Panacibacter microcysteis: one gene and its partner. The protein of the gene in region 1 binds, or shares a complex with, the protein of each later gene. Links are inferred from orthologs where the notes say so. Each region holds a gene or a part of one and is shown on either strand. Other genes may lie near its edges.

What was found. The genes of interacting proteins can lie anywhere in the genome.
Region 2: the proteins of uvrB (region 1) and I5907_RS04380 are in contact, whole or in part, in a crystal structure (PDB 7EGT), measured with the Thermus thermophilus proteins. The link is inferred for Panacibacter microcysteis from one-to-one orthologs. Residues at the interface, in WP_096411307.1 of Thermus thermophilus: Glu23, Leu25, Arg26, Asp27, Gly28, Glu29, Arg30, Phe31, Arg55, Glu326, Asp327, Phe328, Glu379, Ser382, Gln383, His398, Gly400, Arg401; in WP_096412145.1 of Thermus thermophilus: His654, Arg656, Phe657, Gln666, Asp668, Glu669, Lys680, Arg681, Leu682, Ser683, Lys685, Tyr686, Ala687.

The regions. Positions count from the first base shown.
Region 1 is NZ_JADWYR010000001.1:1,947,567-1,956,097, forward strand. Bases 3,146-6,029 are described here. They hold uvrB (excinuclease ABC subunit UvrB), read right to left. Parts: upstream 5,664-6,029; coding sequence 3,627-5,663; downstream 3,146-3,626. Other genes in these bases: I5907_RS07860 (T9SS-dependent choice-of-anchor J family protein), read left to right, coding at 3,146-3,338; I5907_RS07870 (enoyl-CoA hydratase/isomerase family protein), read left to right, coding at 5,744-6,029. In the rest of the region: I5907_RS07855 (S41 family peptidase), read left to right, coding at 1-778; more of I5907_RS07860, read left to right, coding at 888-3,145; more of I5907_RS07870, read left to right, coding at 6,030-6,520; I5907_RS07875 (DUF1345 domain-containing protein), read right to left, coding at 6,544-7,236; I5907_RS07880 (alpha-L-fucosidase), read right to left, coding at 7,246-8,531. UniProt on the Escherichia coli protein: The UvrABC repair system catalyzes the recognition and processing of DNA lesions. A damage recognition complex composed of 2 UvrA and 2 UvrB subunits scans DNA for abnormalities.
Region 2 is NZ_JADWYR010000001.1:1,088,733-1,095,733, reverse strand. The notes cover bases 569-3,573. They hold I5907_RS04380 (ATP-dependent helicase), read left to right. Parts: upstream 569-900; coding sequence 901-3,246; downstream 3,247-3,573. Outside these bases: dnaB (replicative DNA helicase), read right to left, coding at 1-269; I5907_RS04375 (hypothetical protein), read left to right, coding at 3,584-3,901; I5907_RS04370 (VCBS repeat-containing protein), read right to left, coding at 4,020-7,001. UniProt on the Escherichia coli protein: A helicase with DNA-dependent ATPase activity. Unwinds DNA duplexes with 3'-5' polarity. Translocates on single-stranded DNA with 3'-5' polarity. Initiates unwinding more efficiently from a nicked substrate than double-stranded DNA.

The DNA of each region.
Region 1 (8,531 bases):
TGATGTAACCGGCAGAATACTTTTAAGCGGTGCAAAAAATAGCATTGTACAACTCTCCATACAGCGCAAAGGCAGGCAAATTATTATTCCTGCAACAAGAAGCAGATCTGATTTTTATCCTGATTATAAAACAATCAACTTTTATAATAAACACAAAGACATAGAAATATTGCCTGGCAATATTGGCTATGTCAACATGGACATTTTGAATACAGATCGCATTGATAAATTATTCGACACACTCATGCATACAAAAGCAATTGTATTCGACATAAGGAATTATCCTAATGGAACAGCATGGAGCATTGTGCCACGTCTTGCCGTGCATGATTCCGTTGCTGTTAAATTTGGCAAACCATATGTTACATACGAAAGCATTTACCTGCAGCCACAGGTAACTGTAAAGACTGATTATTTTATCGTAGATGCAGATAAAACGAAACCTCCTTATAAAGGAAAGATCATCATGCTTTGCAACGCAGAAACCCAGAGCCAGGCCGAATATACGATCATGATGTTTCAGGGAGCTGCGGGTAAACGTGTAACTGTTATTGGCAGCCCTACCGCCGGTGCAGATGGTAATGTAACATCTATAACATTACCCGGTGGTTTTCAGACTTACTTTTCGGGTATGGAAGTTTTATATCCTGATGGTAAGCTTACGCAACAATGCGGTATAAGAATAGACATACCTGCAAAGCCTACTCCTGCTGGTTTACAAGCCGGGAAAGATGAAGTGCTTGAGCGTGCAATTACATTTATTGAAACAGGTAAATAGCGATTACAAATACTTTTTTATAGCATAGCTTCCACTGGTAATTGAGGTGATTAATCTGTGGTAATATTATTATCTTGTACCTATTCACAACCTCCAAAACATTACTGCTATGCAAAAGAGCTTTACCCGTTTGTTATTGCTGGTACTACTGATTTTTTTCGGCTTGCAGGTTTCTGCACAACTATTGTTAAAGGAAGATTTCGAATCTGCAAAAGTGCCTTTGCCTCCTTCAGGATGGTCAACACCTTATACAGGTAATGCAAACTGGCGCAGTCTTGATGGCAACAGTTATGAAGGCTTGCAATGTATGTTTCTGGACCGCAGTTATTATGGCGATCAGGCTGATGCATGGCTCATTAGTCCCAAATTTAATTTAACTGTCGGCAAACGTTATAGTATTTCTTTCTATTATAAAAACCAGGTAAACAACCGTAACACGTTGCAGGTTACGTTGGGTAACGATACCACTGCTGCTTCACAAACAGAAGTGTTGGAAACAACCACTTTTAATTCTGCACTGTACACAAAAATGCAGATCAACTATACGCCTAAAACTTCCGGCGGCAGGCATCTTGGTATACATTGTATAACACCAACAACTTATACTTATGTATATGTTGATTATGTTGTAATAGAAGAAGTTTCCTGTTTTGAACCATTGAACGTTACAGTAGATATCAACAGCATTACAACCAGTACTGCAAATGCATCGTGGAAAGCAAGTGCGGGAAGTACATTTGAATATGGTGTAAGTAAAGACACTGTGCCGCCAACGGAAATAACTGTAACAACAGGTAATAATGTAACGCTTACCAATTTGCAGGCCTCAACACAGTATTATCTTTTTGTAAGAAGTTCTTGTGGTGCAACAGAAAAATCCAATTGGCAGATAAAAGAATTTGCAACTGCCTACGATACATCAGTAGTTGAAACGCTGAACTGTGGTACAATAATCAAACAAAATTTTGTAGCCAATACCGGTTTATATACCAATTCATTTTGCGAGCAGGAAGGATACTCTCTTGAGTTCTTCCATAAGTTTACACCAACAACTTCTGGTTATTACAATTTGAATATTCTTGAAGTAAATACAGGACAGTCCGTAATCTTTGCTTACAAAGAAGCCGGTGAACGAATAGGTCCGGGTGGCTGGACATGCATTGGCACAAGCGATGCAGGCAGTAAATATTCTTTCGGTCCATTGGTAGCAGGCAAAGAATATTATATCATTGAAAAAGCAGTTAGGTCAGTTGGTTTCCCTTCATCATTTAAGTTTTCTGTTGATTGTTATTCACAGCCGCCCGCAAATGATGATTGCAGTAATGCCACTCAAATTGTTGCTACAACTTATGACACTGCATGTAACGGAACAAAATTAACAACAATCGGTGCGACCAAACAGGAATTGAAAGGCGGCTATAAAACATGTGGCGTTTCATTTGAAGATGATGATATATGGGTGAAGTTTAAAGCAACAGGCCATGCACAATTGTTCCGGTTCACAGATATGGTTTATACAAATCCATACCAAAGTATTTTACGCCCTGGTATGTATTTCAATATCTATAGTAAACAATGCGATCTCTCCAGTATTGTAGATTGTGGTTGGATAGACATCAGGCAAGGCATGCCGAAAGAGATATATTCTTACCTGCTTAAGAAAGACTCAACGTATTACATACGCATGTTTACAGGAGATTTGCTTTCTTACGCCACATTTAACATGTGTATTATGGATCTTGATGTTAGTAAAGGCATTGAAAATACATGCCAGCAAGGTTTGCCGTTTACCATCAACCGCGATTTTGGAAATTATAATACACAGAAGTGGGTGCCTTTGACAAACGATAAATATAAACTGATCGCACAGGTGAATGCCAATACAAATAATCTTAATGAAGTTTCAAGTGGTCTATTTATAAATAGTGGCACTGTAAGATCTGCTGGCGGTACTTATTACCTTGATAGAAATTTTACATTACAAAGTGTAGGTACACTAACCAAAAAAATAGCAGTTCGTTTATACATTACAAACAAAGAACTGGAACGGCTAATAGCGCAACCTGGTTCAGGTGTTAACAGTATCAAAGACCTGAATATTACACAGAACAATGATAACTGCGCAGCAAACTTTACCGGTGCTGCTACAAACTTTATCAGGCAAAAGGCAAGTGGAGAATATGGTACAGAATACAAGTACATAGAGTTTTATACCGATCATCTTTCTTCATTCTATCTGCATGGCGGTAACAAGCCTTTAAGCGCTAATGCTTCCATCACCGCTGTTTCAGCAGATGCAGTAAAACAAAATGTAAAGGCCACTGTTTATCCGAATCCTTTTACAAGCAGCTTTCTCGTTACTCTTAATGAAAAACAGCCTGTGCATGTAGCTATAACTGTTGTTGATATGCAAGGCAATATTTTAAAAGCTGTTAACAGAAACGTGGATGCAGGCCCAACACAGATAAACATTCCTGCTAGTGAACTTGCAAAAGGTTTGTACACATTAAAGATTCAAAAAAGTAATGGTGTAGAATATATCAAGGTCATCAAACAATAAAAAGGGTAGTTTACAATAAAAAAGATCACGCAAAAGCGTGATCTTTTTTTTAAATGTTTATTTGGTCAGCTATATTGCTACTATTGTGCTTTGGTTGTGTCACTCACTTGTACTTTCTGTTGGCTCTTCAACAGGACGAAGCTGAGTTTCATACCAGGTACAAATGCAGGTCAGAGAAACTTATTATAACTGCATAAATAGTCTTCGCATTGCTCAATAAAGTTTCAAACGTACAAGCGTGCGACGCAACAGGCGATGCCATAAAATGCTACTGCCGGGTACATAAAATTACTTCATTGCTTCAAGCTCTTTTTGCAAACGAAACATCTCATCTCTTAATCTTGCAGCCTCAATAAAATCCAGGTCACGTGCTGCTTTTTCCATCTGTTTCTTTGTTTGGCTGATTGCCTTTTCCATTTGAGGAATGGTTTTATATACCTCCTGCTCCTCAGCAGCGTGTTGCACAAGACCTTCATCTGCACCAATGGCATATGGGTTCTTTTCGTTAAAGCCTTTGATATCAAGCACGGAGGTCTGTTTCATAATTTGCTCAATCGATTTCTTGATTGTCTTTGGCGTAATGTTGTGTTGTATGTTATATGCAACCTGTTTTTCACGTCTGCGTGTTGTTTCGTCAATTGTTCTTTGCATACTCTCCGTCATCTTATCGGCATAGAAGATCACAAGTCCGTCAACGTTACGCGCAGCACGCCCGGCAGTTTGTGTAAGTGATCTTTCATTACGTAAAAAGCCTTCTTTGTCAGCATCAAGAATGGCAACCAGGGAAACCTCCGGCAGATCAAGCCCTTCACGTAAGAGGTTAACGCCAACCAACACATCAATGTCACCCAAACGCAACTGCCGCAGTATTTCCACGCGTTCAAGCGTATCAACATCGCTGTGTATGTATTTAGATTTAATGTTGATGCGGTGCAGGTATTTGTCCATTTCTTCTGCCATGCGTTTGGTAAGTGTTGTAACAAGCACACGGTCGCCTTTCGTTACACGTTTATCGATTTCATCGAGCAGGTCATCAATCTGGTTTACACTGGGTCGTATTTCAATAGGTGGGTCCAGCAGGCCTGTAGGGCGCACTACCTGTTCAACTACCACGCCGCCTGTTTGCTCAAGTTCGTAATCGCCCGGTGTGGCACTTACAAAGACTGTTTGACCGATGAGGCTTTCAAATTCATGAAAATTGAGTGGCCGGTTATCGAGGGCAGAAGGTAAACGAAATCCGTAATCAACAAGAATGAGCTTACGGCTTCTGTCGCCACCATACATGCCAGCAACTTGTGGAACAGTCTGGTGACTTTCGTCTATAATGCAAAGAAAATCTTTTGGAAAATAATCGAGTAAACAGAATGGTCTTGTGCCGGGATGACGACGATCAAAAAAGCGTGAATAGTTTTCAATGCCATTGCAGTATCCCAGTTCACGAATCATTTCAAGATCATATTCCACACGTTCTTTCAGGCGCTGCGCCTCAATAAGTTTACCCACGCTTTTAAAATATTCTGTCTGGGCTGTCATCTCATCCTGGATCTCGTGCATAATGCTTTGCAGCATGTCTTTAGGTGCTATGTATAGGTTTGCAGGAAAGATAGCTGCGTTATCTACTTTTTCGATGCGTTTATTGGTGGTTACATCTATGGTTTCTATTTCTTCTATTTCATCGCCAAAGAACGTTATGCGGTAGCCATAATCCACGTATGGCAAATTGATGTCAACTGTATCGCCTTTTACCCGGAACGTACCACGCTTAAATTCAATTTGTGTTCTCGAGTATAAACTATTTACAAGCGAATGCAGGAAGCCTTGTCTCGAAATGGTCTGACCGCGTTCTATACGTACGATACCGTTTTCAAAATCAGTTGGATTACCTATGCCGTAGATACAGCTAACGCTGGCAACCACAACTATATCCCGTCGCCCGGTAAGCAAAGCTGCCGTGGCCTGCAAACGAAGTTTGTCCAGTTCTTCATTTATGCTCAGGTCTTTTTCAATGTACACATCGCTGACGGGCAGGTAAGCTTCGGGCTGGTAATAATCATAGTAGCTTACAAAATATCCTACGGCATTGTCCGGAAAGAACTGTTTAAACTCTCCGTACAATTGCGCCACGAGGGTTTTGTTATGTGTAAGAACAAGTGTAGGCCGCTGTACATTCTGAATAACATTGGCCATGGTAAATGTTTTACCACTGCCTGTAACACCAAGTAGTGTCTGGTATCTTTCGCCATTTATCAATCCTTCGGTTAACTGTTGAATGGCGCCCGGCTGGTCTCCGCTCGGCTCGTATGGCGCATGTAATTTGAAAGGCATACTGCTAAGTTAGCAAGTAACGAATGATTGTTGCAGGCACATCTTTAAAAGAATCTTTTACTTTTGGAAAAATAACTTCTATGTATCAAACATTGCTTACCAATAAAGAAAATGGCATTCTTACCATCACGGTTAACAGGCCTGATAAACTTAATGCACTGAACAAAACCGTAATGGAAGAAATAAGCATGGCTGTTGATGAAGTGTGCAAAGATGAAACGATTAAAGCAGCCATTATAACCGGCGCAGGACCGAAAAGTTTTGTGGCAGGTGCAGACATCAGCGAATTTATAGGGCTAACTGTTGAAGAAGGTAAAGCACTTGCCAAAAAGGGCCAGGATGTTTTTTTTAAGATAGAAAACGCACCTAAGCCAATTATAGCATGCGTAAATGGTTTTGCATTGGGTGGCGGCTGCGAGCTGGCAATGGCCTGCCACTTTCGCCTGGCAAGTGACAATGCAAAATTCGGCCAACCGGAAGTTAACCTTGGCTTGTTACCCGGCTACGGCGGTACACAGCGGTTAACACAGTTAATAGGTAAAGGCCGTGCAATTGAGTTAATGATAACCGGCAACATGATAGACGCAGCAACTGCTTTGCAGTTTGGTCTTGTAAATTACGTAGTACCGCAGGAAGAATTACATGGTAAAGCTTTGTCGATTTTGCAGGTTGTTTTAACAAAGGCGCCAATTGCGGTAGCCAAATGTATAGCTGCCGCCAATGCCGTATTCAGTGAAAAGCAGGATGGTTTCGATGTGGAGGTAAATGCTTTTGGTGAATGTTTTGCTACAGCCGATAAAGTGGAAGGCACCACCGCATTCCTTGAAAAAAGGAAACCGGTTTTTAAAGGAGAATAAACCCGGAAACTAAGCTCTTAAAATTATTTGTTGAGGCCTGCAAGGGTATTGATAGTTAATGCAACAATAACAGTATTGTAAACAAAAGACAGTATGCTGTGCAATAATACAAAGCGGCGGAATTTTTTGGTTATCACCTGCACGTCAGAAACCTGGAAAGTCATACCGATGACAAAGGAAAAATAGGCAAAATCAAGAAAGTCTGGCCGGTCATGTATTTCATCTTCTTTCCCTTCATTGGGAAAATCAAGTCCGCCTGCGTGCATGTTTTTCTTTGTTGCATGGTCGTTATAATACATGTGTGCATAACGTACTGTAAAAATTGTATGCACCGTGCCCCACGATAAAGCCATACCTGATACTGCAACCACAATGTGCAGGGCCTTATGATTTTCATCGCCGCTTAAAAGCAACAATGTAACAGCCGTAAGACTGGCCAGTGTTGCAATAATGATCAGGAAAAAAATGGTAACCCTCGAACTGTCTTCAATTCTTGCCTGCGTTCTTATTTGTTTGGATGGTGTGTTAAAGAAAACGATCCAGTCAATAATCAGAACTACCAGGCTGAATACGTTCCAGCTTATCATTAGCTGTGAGAGTACATCAATATCAAAGGTGTCGGCCACAAAAAAGGCTGACACCGCCAATCCAAAAGCAATTAATCCTTTTTTTGCAGAAGATAACTTCTTTAGCAGCAGATAGCTTTCTTCTTTCATACAGGTTGGTTACTTAGTTTCAATCAATGAATCATCAATATTGTATACTTCCACCTCACTTATTACCGGGGTGCCTTTTGCAGCGGTGATAATAAATCTTACCGCACTTGCTTTTACGGATGGAAATGTAAGTATTCTTTTCCTTCCAATCGTTGTGCCGGTAATGGTTTGCAACACCCTGGCGCCATCCAGCAACTCTATTTTGAAGCCGCTTGTATGCTGCCCAAACTGTATCGCTTCTCTTAGTACAACGCAGTTCAGCCGCTGACCTTTATCAAAACGCAACCAGTAAGAGGTTTTTTGGTAGTTGATGTTTCGTTCAAAAGTTGTTGCATCTCCATCTGCAAAAAACTGCTTTTTAAACAATACGTTATCGTAGTAAGTTTCTTTTCTTGCAGTGGCTGCAAGGTTCACTGCAAAACTTTCATCACGCAGTTTTTTAAAACCTATCAATGCTGCGCTGTCTTTTTCGTTTATTAGACCTCTTCTGTCAGGGGGTACGTTCAGCAATAAGGCAGCTCCGCGGCCGGCAGACTTTAAATATAGATCAAAAAGCTGCTGCGGAGATTTTACTTTATCATCTTCATTGGCATGATAGAACCAACCCGGCCTTATGCTTACATCGCATTCGGCAGGTATCCAGTTCTTCCCGTTATAGTTTCCGGTTGTTAGTGTATCTGTTGGGGGTGCACCTTCGCCCCTGTTAAAACCTGCCGTGTCAAGCATGTTCCAGTTGGTACTGCCTGCAATACCCTTTTCATTGCCAACCCATCTTATGTCCGGCCCTATATCACTAAACACTGGTGTGTTAGGCGCTATGGTTCGCATAGTTTGTTCAAAGCTGTGCCAGTCGTACACCTGCTTTTTACCATTGGGGCCCTCACCATTAGCACCGTCCCACCAGAATTCAAAGAAAGGTCCGTAACGGGTTACCACTTCCTTCATCATATTAACAAATACTTCGTTGTAATCCGCTGTTCCATACTTTGGGTGGTTACGATCCCATGGCGAAAGGTAAATACCAAGTTTCAGGTTGTATTCTTTACAGGCATCGCTCAAGTCTTTCAGCACATCCCCTTTGCCTTCTTTCCATTTGCTCTGTGCCACGGTATGCGTGGAATAAGCACTTGGCCAAAGGCAAAATCCATCGTGGTGTTTGGCCGTAATAATAATACCTTTTGCGCCGGAAGCTTTTGCAATGCGGCACCATTGCCTGCAGTCGAGTTGTGTAGGGTTAAATACTTCTTCCTGTTCATTGCCTTTTCCCCATTCAAGGTCTGTAAATGTATTGGGCC
Region 2 (7,001 bases), 860 kb from region 1 along the record:
ACAACGGTAAGAATATCGATGGGTAAACTCTTTTGCGCCAGGTTTTGAAATGCACGAAAAATGCGCTGGTTGGCATCTACATAAAAACATTCCGGTTTCAATATTTCTATTACCGTATCGAATGCACTTTTATCGAGCATTATGGCACCTAAAACAGCCTCTTCCAGGTCTCTGGCCTGTGGCGGAACCTTGCCATATACCATCGTACTTAAGTCGATGGACGGCTTTCTTCCTTTCTTGCGATCCTTGTTAAAATTCTTGATTTCCATGCGGCAGTAAAACTTGATACGGTTAGTAAAGTTTCATACACCAATGCTCACAGGGGGTTGTAATTTTCTTTGACAGATTTACTACATTACTTGCTCAAAAAAAGTCTCCTGCTGAGTAAGGGGGAACGAATATAGTCTGCTACAAACTCCCGTAAAAAGTTTCCCGGACATATTTTTTATTCATATTCACCCTCACATAAAGTTCACATTTAAATATGGGTTATCAACATAATATTATCCCAATTAACCAAACAAGAATATTTATACAGATTTTGAAAAAGTTTTGCGCCAGACGGCCTGCCTTATGCACATGGCTTTGTGCAGAAAGAAATAATAAAATAATTTGGAGTGTAAGCAGTTTTTTGATTAACTGCTTGCAAAATTTTACACACTTTTTAAAACTTTTTGTAGCCCGGCTTTTGTGCATGCATTGGGCTGCTGTTGCATCGCACTCTTGTACAACATAACCATTTGCAGCAGCTCAAACTATTCCCATCGCGTGGCAATAAAACAGGGGGCCATTTGCTGAAACCTGCCATGCAACCCGCATCAATCGTCAAAAACAATTAAATCATGTTTCAACTTTTAAACCACGCTTCTTTTACAAGTACACACAGCTTAACTTCGCCGCATGATGGAGTATCTGAATGGTTTGAATGAGCCGCAGCGGCAGGCTGTTTTGCATACAGAAGGCCCGCTGATGATTGTGGCAGGCGCCGGTAGCGGCAAAACAAAAGTATTGACCACACGTATTGCCCACCTGATGGCAAACGGCGTAGATTCTTTTCGTATACTGGCATTGACATTTACCAATAAGGCAGCCAAAGAAATGCGGGAACGTATTGAGCATATTCTTGGCAACAGTGAGGCACGCAATTTATACATCGGCACATTCCACAGCGTATTCGCAAGAATATTGCACGGCGAGGCACACAGGCTTGGCTATCCAAACAGCTTTACGATCTATGATACTGACGATGCGAAAAGCGTGGTAAAGACAGTCATCAACGAGTTGAACCTTGATGATAAGCACTATAAACCCAATACCGTTTACAACAGGATCTCTGCTGCAAAAAATGCATTGGTTGGCCCGGCAGATTATAAGAACGACTATTATATTCAGCAGGAAGATATGCGTAGCAACCGACCATTGATTGCGCAGATATACGATGCCTACAACAAACGCTGCTTTAAAAATGGCGCCATGGATTTTGATGACCTGTTGTTTAACATGTACCGGTTATTGAAAGAATTTCCCGAAGCGCTGATCAAATACCAGAGCAAGTTCAGGTATATTCTTATAGACGAGTACCAGGATACAAACCCTGCACAGTACGAGATCATCAAACTGCTGGCCGCACAGCACGAAAATATTTGCGTGGTAGGCGATGATGCCCAAAGTATTTACAGCTTTCGGGGCGCCACCATTCAGAACATATTGCAGTTCCAGAAAGATTACGATGATGTGTCTGTAATAATGCTGGAACAGAACTACCGCAGTACACAAAACATTCTTAAAGTTGCCAATGAGGTAATTGGTAACAATAAAGGCCAGATACCCAAAGCCCTGTGGACAGAAAATACCGCCGGTGAAAAGATTAAACTGGTGCGTACCATGACGGATAACGATGAAGGAAAATTTGTTTCCGATGCCATACAGGAGCAGAAACTCCGCAACCATTTTCTCAACAAAGATTTTTGCATACTCTACCGCACCAATGCACAAAGCCGCGCATTTGAAGAAAGCCTGCGGCGTATGGGCATTCCATACATTATTTATGGCGGCATCAGTTTCTACCAGCGTAAAGAAATTAAAGATTACATAGCTTACCTGCGTGTGGTGGTTAACCCGCAGGATGAAGAGGCATTAAAACGCATAATCAACTACCCGGTGCGTGGTATTGGTAAAACCAGTATAGACAGGGCTGTATTGTATGCAAATGAACAAAACATCAGCATGTGGCAGGTGCTGGAGCGTGCAAAAGAATTTGGTTACAAAGCCGGTACGCTGGAGGCCATCGAAAATTTGGTGCTTATGATACGCAGCACGCAAAGTATGATGGCCAAACACAATGCGTATGAAATTGCCTTCCATATTGGTAAACAAACAAACTTTGTAAAAGAACTTTTCAACGATAAAAGTGCAGAAGGTGTAGCCCGTTACGAAAACATACAGGAGCTACTCAACTCCATTAAAGAATGGATAGAAACACCACTCAATGAGGAAGATGGCGAGGTAGGCGATAAAAGCCTTGGTGCATACCTGCAGCAGATTACCCTGCTTACAGACGCTGACCAGAAAGATCCTAATGCAGATGTGGTAAGACTCATGACGGTACATGCTGCCAAGGGGCTCGAATTTCAGTGTGTATTTGTGGCCGGCCTCGAGGAAACACTATTCCCCAGCGGGCTCAGCATCAACAGCCGCGAAGAACTCGAAGAAGAGCGCAGGTTGTTTTATGTGGCTATTACAAGAGCCAAACAGCGCTTATGGTTAACTTATGCCAATACACGTTACCGGTTTGGCAACCTCGTGCAAAATGAACCCAGCCGTTTCCTGGAAGAAATTCCGGAACCTTTTGTAGACAGAACATTTGCCGGTGGTGGTCCCCGCAACCAGACAAGTGGCTTTGGCGGCAGCTCTGCCTTCGACCGTATGCATGGTGGCTTTGGTGCCGCAGCACAGGCAGAAAAAACCTATGGCCCGCCACCTGCGCGTAAAAAAGAAACGCCTTCTTACCTGCCGGCAAAACCGCAGGCGCCTAAGGTAGTGGAGCATACACCCAGCGAAAATTTTGTACCCAGCGATACGGCCAACCTGCAGGAAGGCCAGAAAGTAGAGCACCAGAAATTTGGCTTTGGTATAGTAAGCAAAATGGAAGGCAGCGCACACAACCCTATTGCAACCGTACAGTTCGAGCTGAATGGCGAAAAAAAGATCATGCTCAACTATGCAAAACTTCGTATTGTGGAATAAAAAGGAACTCATTTTATAGCCGGCATTTGTGCATGTGGCATCGCCTGTTGTGTCACTCACTTCAACGGTTGGATTATTAACCCGGCAACGGGGTGCTGCAACACGGCCAGCTTCAAAAGCCAGGGTAATAGCTGTCGCGCCATCACATCAGCGTATTTATTATATGAACTAACCCTGCTTTTAAATGCACGCATAATCAGCACTTTGGCACTTTCTTTGGTTATCTGTTGTCGAACATGATACTGCATCAGCAAGTGCGTTTCAGGTTGCTTTTATTCATACTACATACTACACACATACCCCATACAGCAATTGATATTCATTTGTAATAACCGTTATGTTAACCGGGCAAACCATACATATAAATTTTGATTATGCACTTTCAGAAACAATTACAGTTAAACTGAGGGGAGACATTTCATGCAACTATGTAAAACCTGCTTATATCATAAGCAGTCTGCAGGTTACAAAAGATGGTGTCGTCAATAATTTTCCGAATGAATTAACGATTATTCCGTTGGTGGTGGAGCATGACGCTATCGAATGGGTGCATGCAGATTCTATGCGTAAAAGTATTTTAAGCGAAGCATTGGGTAAGGCTATAGAATCTACGGGTGAAGTAAGTTTTCTGCGTAAAAGAGAAAAAGCAGCCTGATCACTTTATATCGTGCAGGTTATGCGGGCATGCAGTATCGTTGCTGCTATTGGTTATACAGTACAAGAGTGCGACGCAACAGGTGCCGGGAAGCGTTACCAAGGCCGGGTACACCATGCTAATAACGTATAATTATTGCGCTGTCGTTATTTCTTGCAAGTATGTAAGCTTCTTTGTTTGCAATATTCATTTGCCTGATGTGGCGCACCTGGCCTTTTATGGCAATGCCATTGAGTGGTTCTGCTGTAAAATTTCCTTTTCCTTTATTGATGAGCATTGTTCCGTAATCAGCATCGTACGGGCCTAACTGTGTGTTGTTTTCAAAATAATTTCCTGTAAGCAGGATGTCTGGCAAGTTATCATTATTGGCGTTTGTTATTACCGCGTCTTTGTACGTTGATAACTGTGCCTGCCATGGCAATGCCTGCACGGTATAATGCTGGTTGCCATCATTGATGAGCACTGCATTGCTAAAATAATCTGCAGATAATTTAATAGCGCTTTCGAGTTTCTGCTTTCCAAATATGTCGGCTAAAGAAGCTTTCGCAAAATCTTCTGCATACAGGAATTGTTTCTTCAACACCGGCATTTTCTTTTCAAGTTCATCTTTGGTAGCAAAGGGTATTTGCCTGCCCTGTAAATAAAAAGTAAGTACCTGCTCTTTTACACCGTTATTATCAAAATCGTTGAAGTAAAGTTGCACGGGCTCTTTATCTGAAGCCTGTAGCCTGCTGTTTAAGCCAAGGTTGCCGGCAATGATGTCTATATCACCGTCATTGTCCACATCGCAGGGCAAAGAAAAATTCCACCAGCCTTTTTTGTTGGTAAGGTATTGTTTTGTAAATGTGCCTTTATCATTAATGAATGCGCATATACCATCCCACTCAAGCGACAGCAGCAGGTCTGTATCTCCATCTTTATCAAGATCGAACCACTTTGCATTGGTTACAAGACCAACCTGTGAAAGATTTTTTGCTGCCTGTAATGTTACATTTTTATAGTGCCCGGTGCCATCATTCTGTAACAGGAAAGATGGCGGTATATTGCCATACTGCCATGGGGTAGTTCTTGCACCAAAGAAAAGATCAACAAAGCCATCCCCATTAAAATCTGCTGCCGCCACGCAGGAAGCTGTAAGGAAGACGTCATTAAAAGCGCCGGGTAGTTTTTGCAGGTTGCCTTTGCCATCGTTCAGGTAAATGCGCGGCGCCTGGTGAATGTCTTTGTGCTGGTATTCGTTGCCACCGCTGGCAACAATAAGATCAGGTGTTTTATCATTGTTTACGTCTGCCCAACAGGCATCAACGTCTTCATACATACTGTCAAGTACCAGTGCCGGTTGTTGTGTAAGTGCAAAAGTGCCGTTGGTTTGCTGCGTGTACACAACAGCCCTGTTTCTTTTGGAAGAACCGATAAACACATCATCGAGCCCGTCTCCGTTGATATCAGCCACTGCCAGTGCCGGACCTTCGGTAGAAAGCATATGCGGTATCAATGGTTCGCGGTTAAATTCCTGGAAGTCAGATTCAATATGCCTGTACAGCAACTGCGTTTGACCGGTGACATTGTAAAGCTTGTTGGTATGCAGTGTATCGAATCTTGCAAGACTGTTATAATCGAAGGCAGGCAGCCCAGGCCGGTATGTTTTGGTTACAATTTTATTGGTATCTGCCCGCCAGTTTAACTGCTCATAAGTATTATCAGGCCATACGAGGCAAACAGAATCAATCCTGCTGCTGTTTACTGAAAAATGCAGCGGGGTTTCTATACTGGACAGAAAACCATGAACCGGGTTTTTCTGGTATGTTCTTACACTATCATCACAAAACACAAGCACCTTAGCACCGGTTGCATTGACGTTTTGTGCATTGCCTTGTAAGCGCAGTGCAATATAGTTGCCCGCTGCAGCAGTACTGGTCAGATTTTCGTACAGCAAAGCAGGCTCATCAATATTATTTACTACAATATCCAGGTCGCCGTCGTTATCAAGATCTGCATACAATGCTCCGTTGGAGTAGTTGCCTTTGTCATTATCTATGGCACCCGCCATGTCGGTAAACTTAAGGGCGCCATCATTCCGGTAAAATTTATTGGGCACTTTTATTTCAGGAAATTTTTCTATCAGTGCCATATCCTTTTCCCCAACATTGTTCATCCGTATTTTAACCTGCACCTCATCATTAGATACATAGTTAATGTAGTCAATATCGTTCAGGCGTTTGGGAATGCCGTTGGCAATAAAAATATCTTTCCGGCCATCATTATCAAAATCGAAGATGAGCGAAGACCACGACCAGTCTGTAGCAGCCATGCCGGAATACAAACCCGTCTCGCTGTAAAAACCATTGCCCCGGTTAAACTGCAGGCTGTTGCGGGTTTCCTGTTTAGCATAGCCATATTGTTGTTTAATATGCTGTACATCGTATTGGTCAGACCCTTCAGAGCGTTTTAAAATATAAGGGTCATAAGCAAGCATATCAGATGTTACGATCTCCGGTAACCCATCGTTGGTAAGATCGGCTGCATCTACCCCCATGGTGTACTGGCTGGTATGCGTTAATGCATCTTCCCGGGTGTCTTTAAAAGTACCATTGCGCTGGTTGATGTACAGGTAATCGTTTTCATGAAAATCGTTGCCAATATAAACATCCGGGTAGCCATCCATATTTATGTCGGCCACCACAATGCCCAGGCCATAACCAATTACAGAGCTGTGAATACCGGTTGAATCTGTGATATCTGTAAAATGACCGTTGTCATTCTTGTAAAAGCGGTCGCCGGATGTTGCGTTTTTTTTACCCAGCAGAATCTGGCGTGGGCCGTAAGTACCGTTTTGGTGTAAGGAGTGGTTCAGCAGGTACATGTCAAGATCGCCGTCCAGGTCATAATCCAGGAACGCAGCCTGCGTGCTAAAGCCGACAAAATCGAGCTTCATGGCCGGGGCTTCATCTGCATAAAACGGAATACCGTTTTTGTCAATGCCCTTGCAGATAAGAAACTGGTTTTTGCTGTTGAGTATTTCATATTTACCTACACGGCATACATAAATATCCAGCAGGCCATCATTGTTTATGTCAACCACAGAAACGCCGGTGCTCCA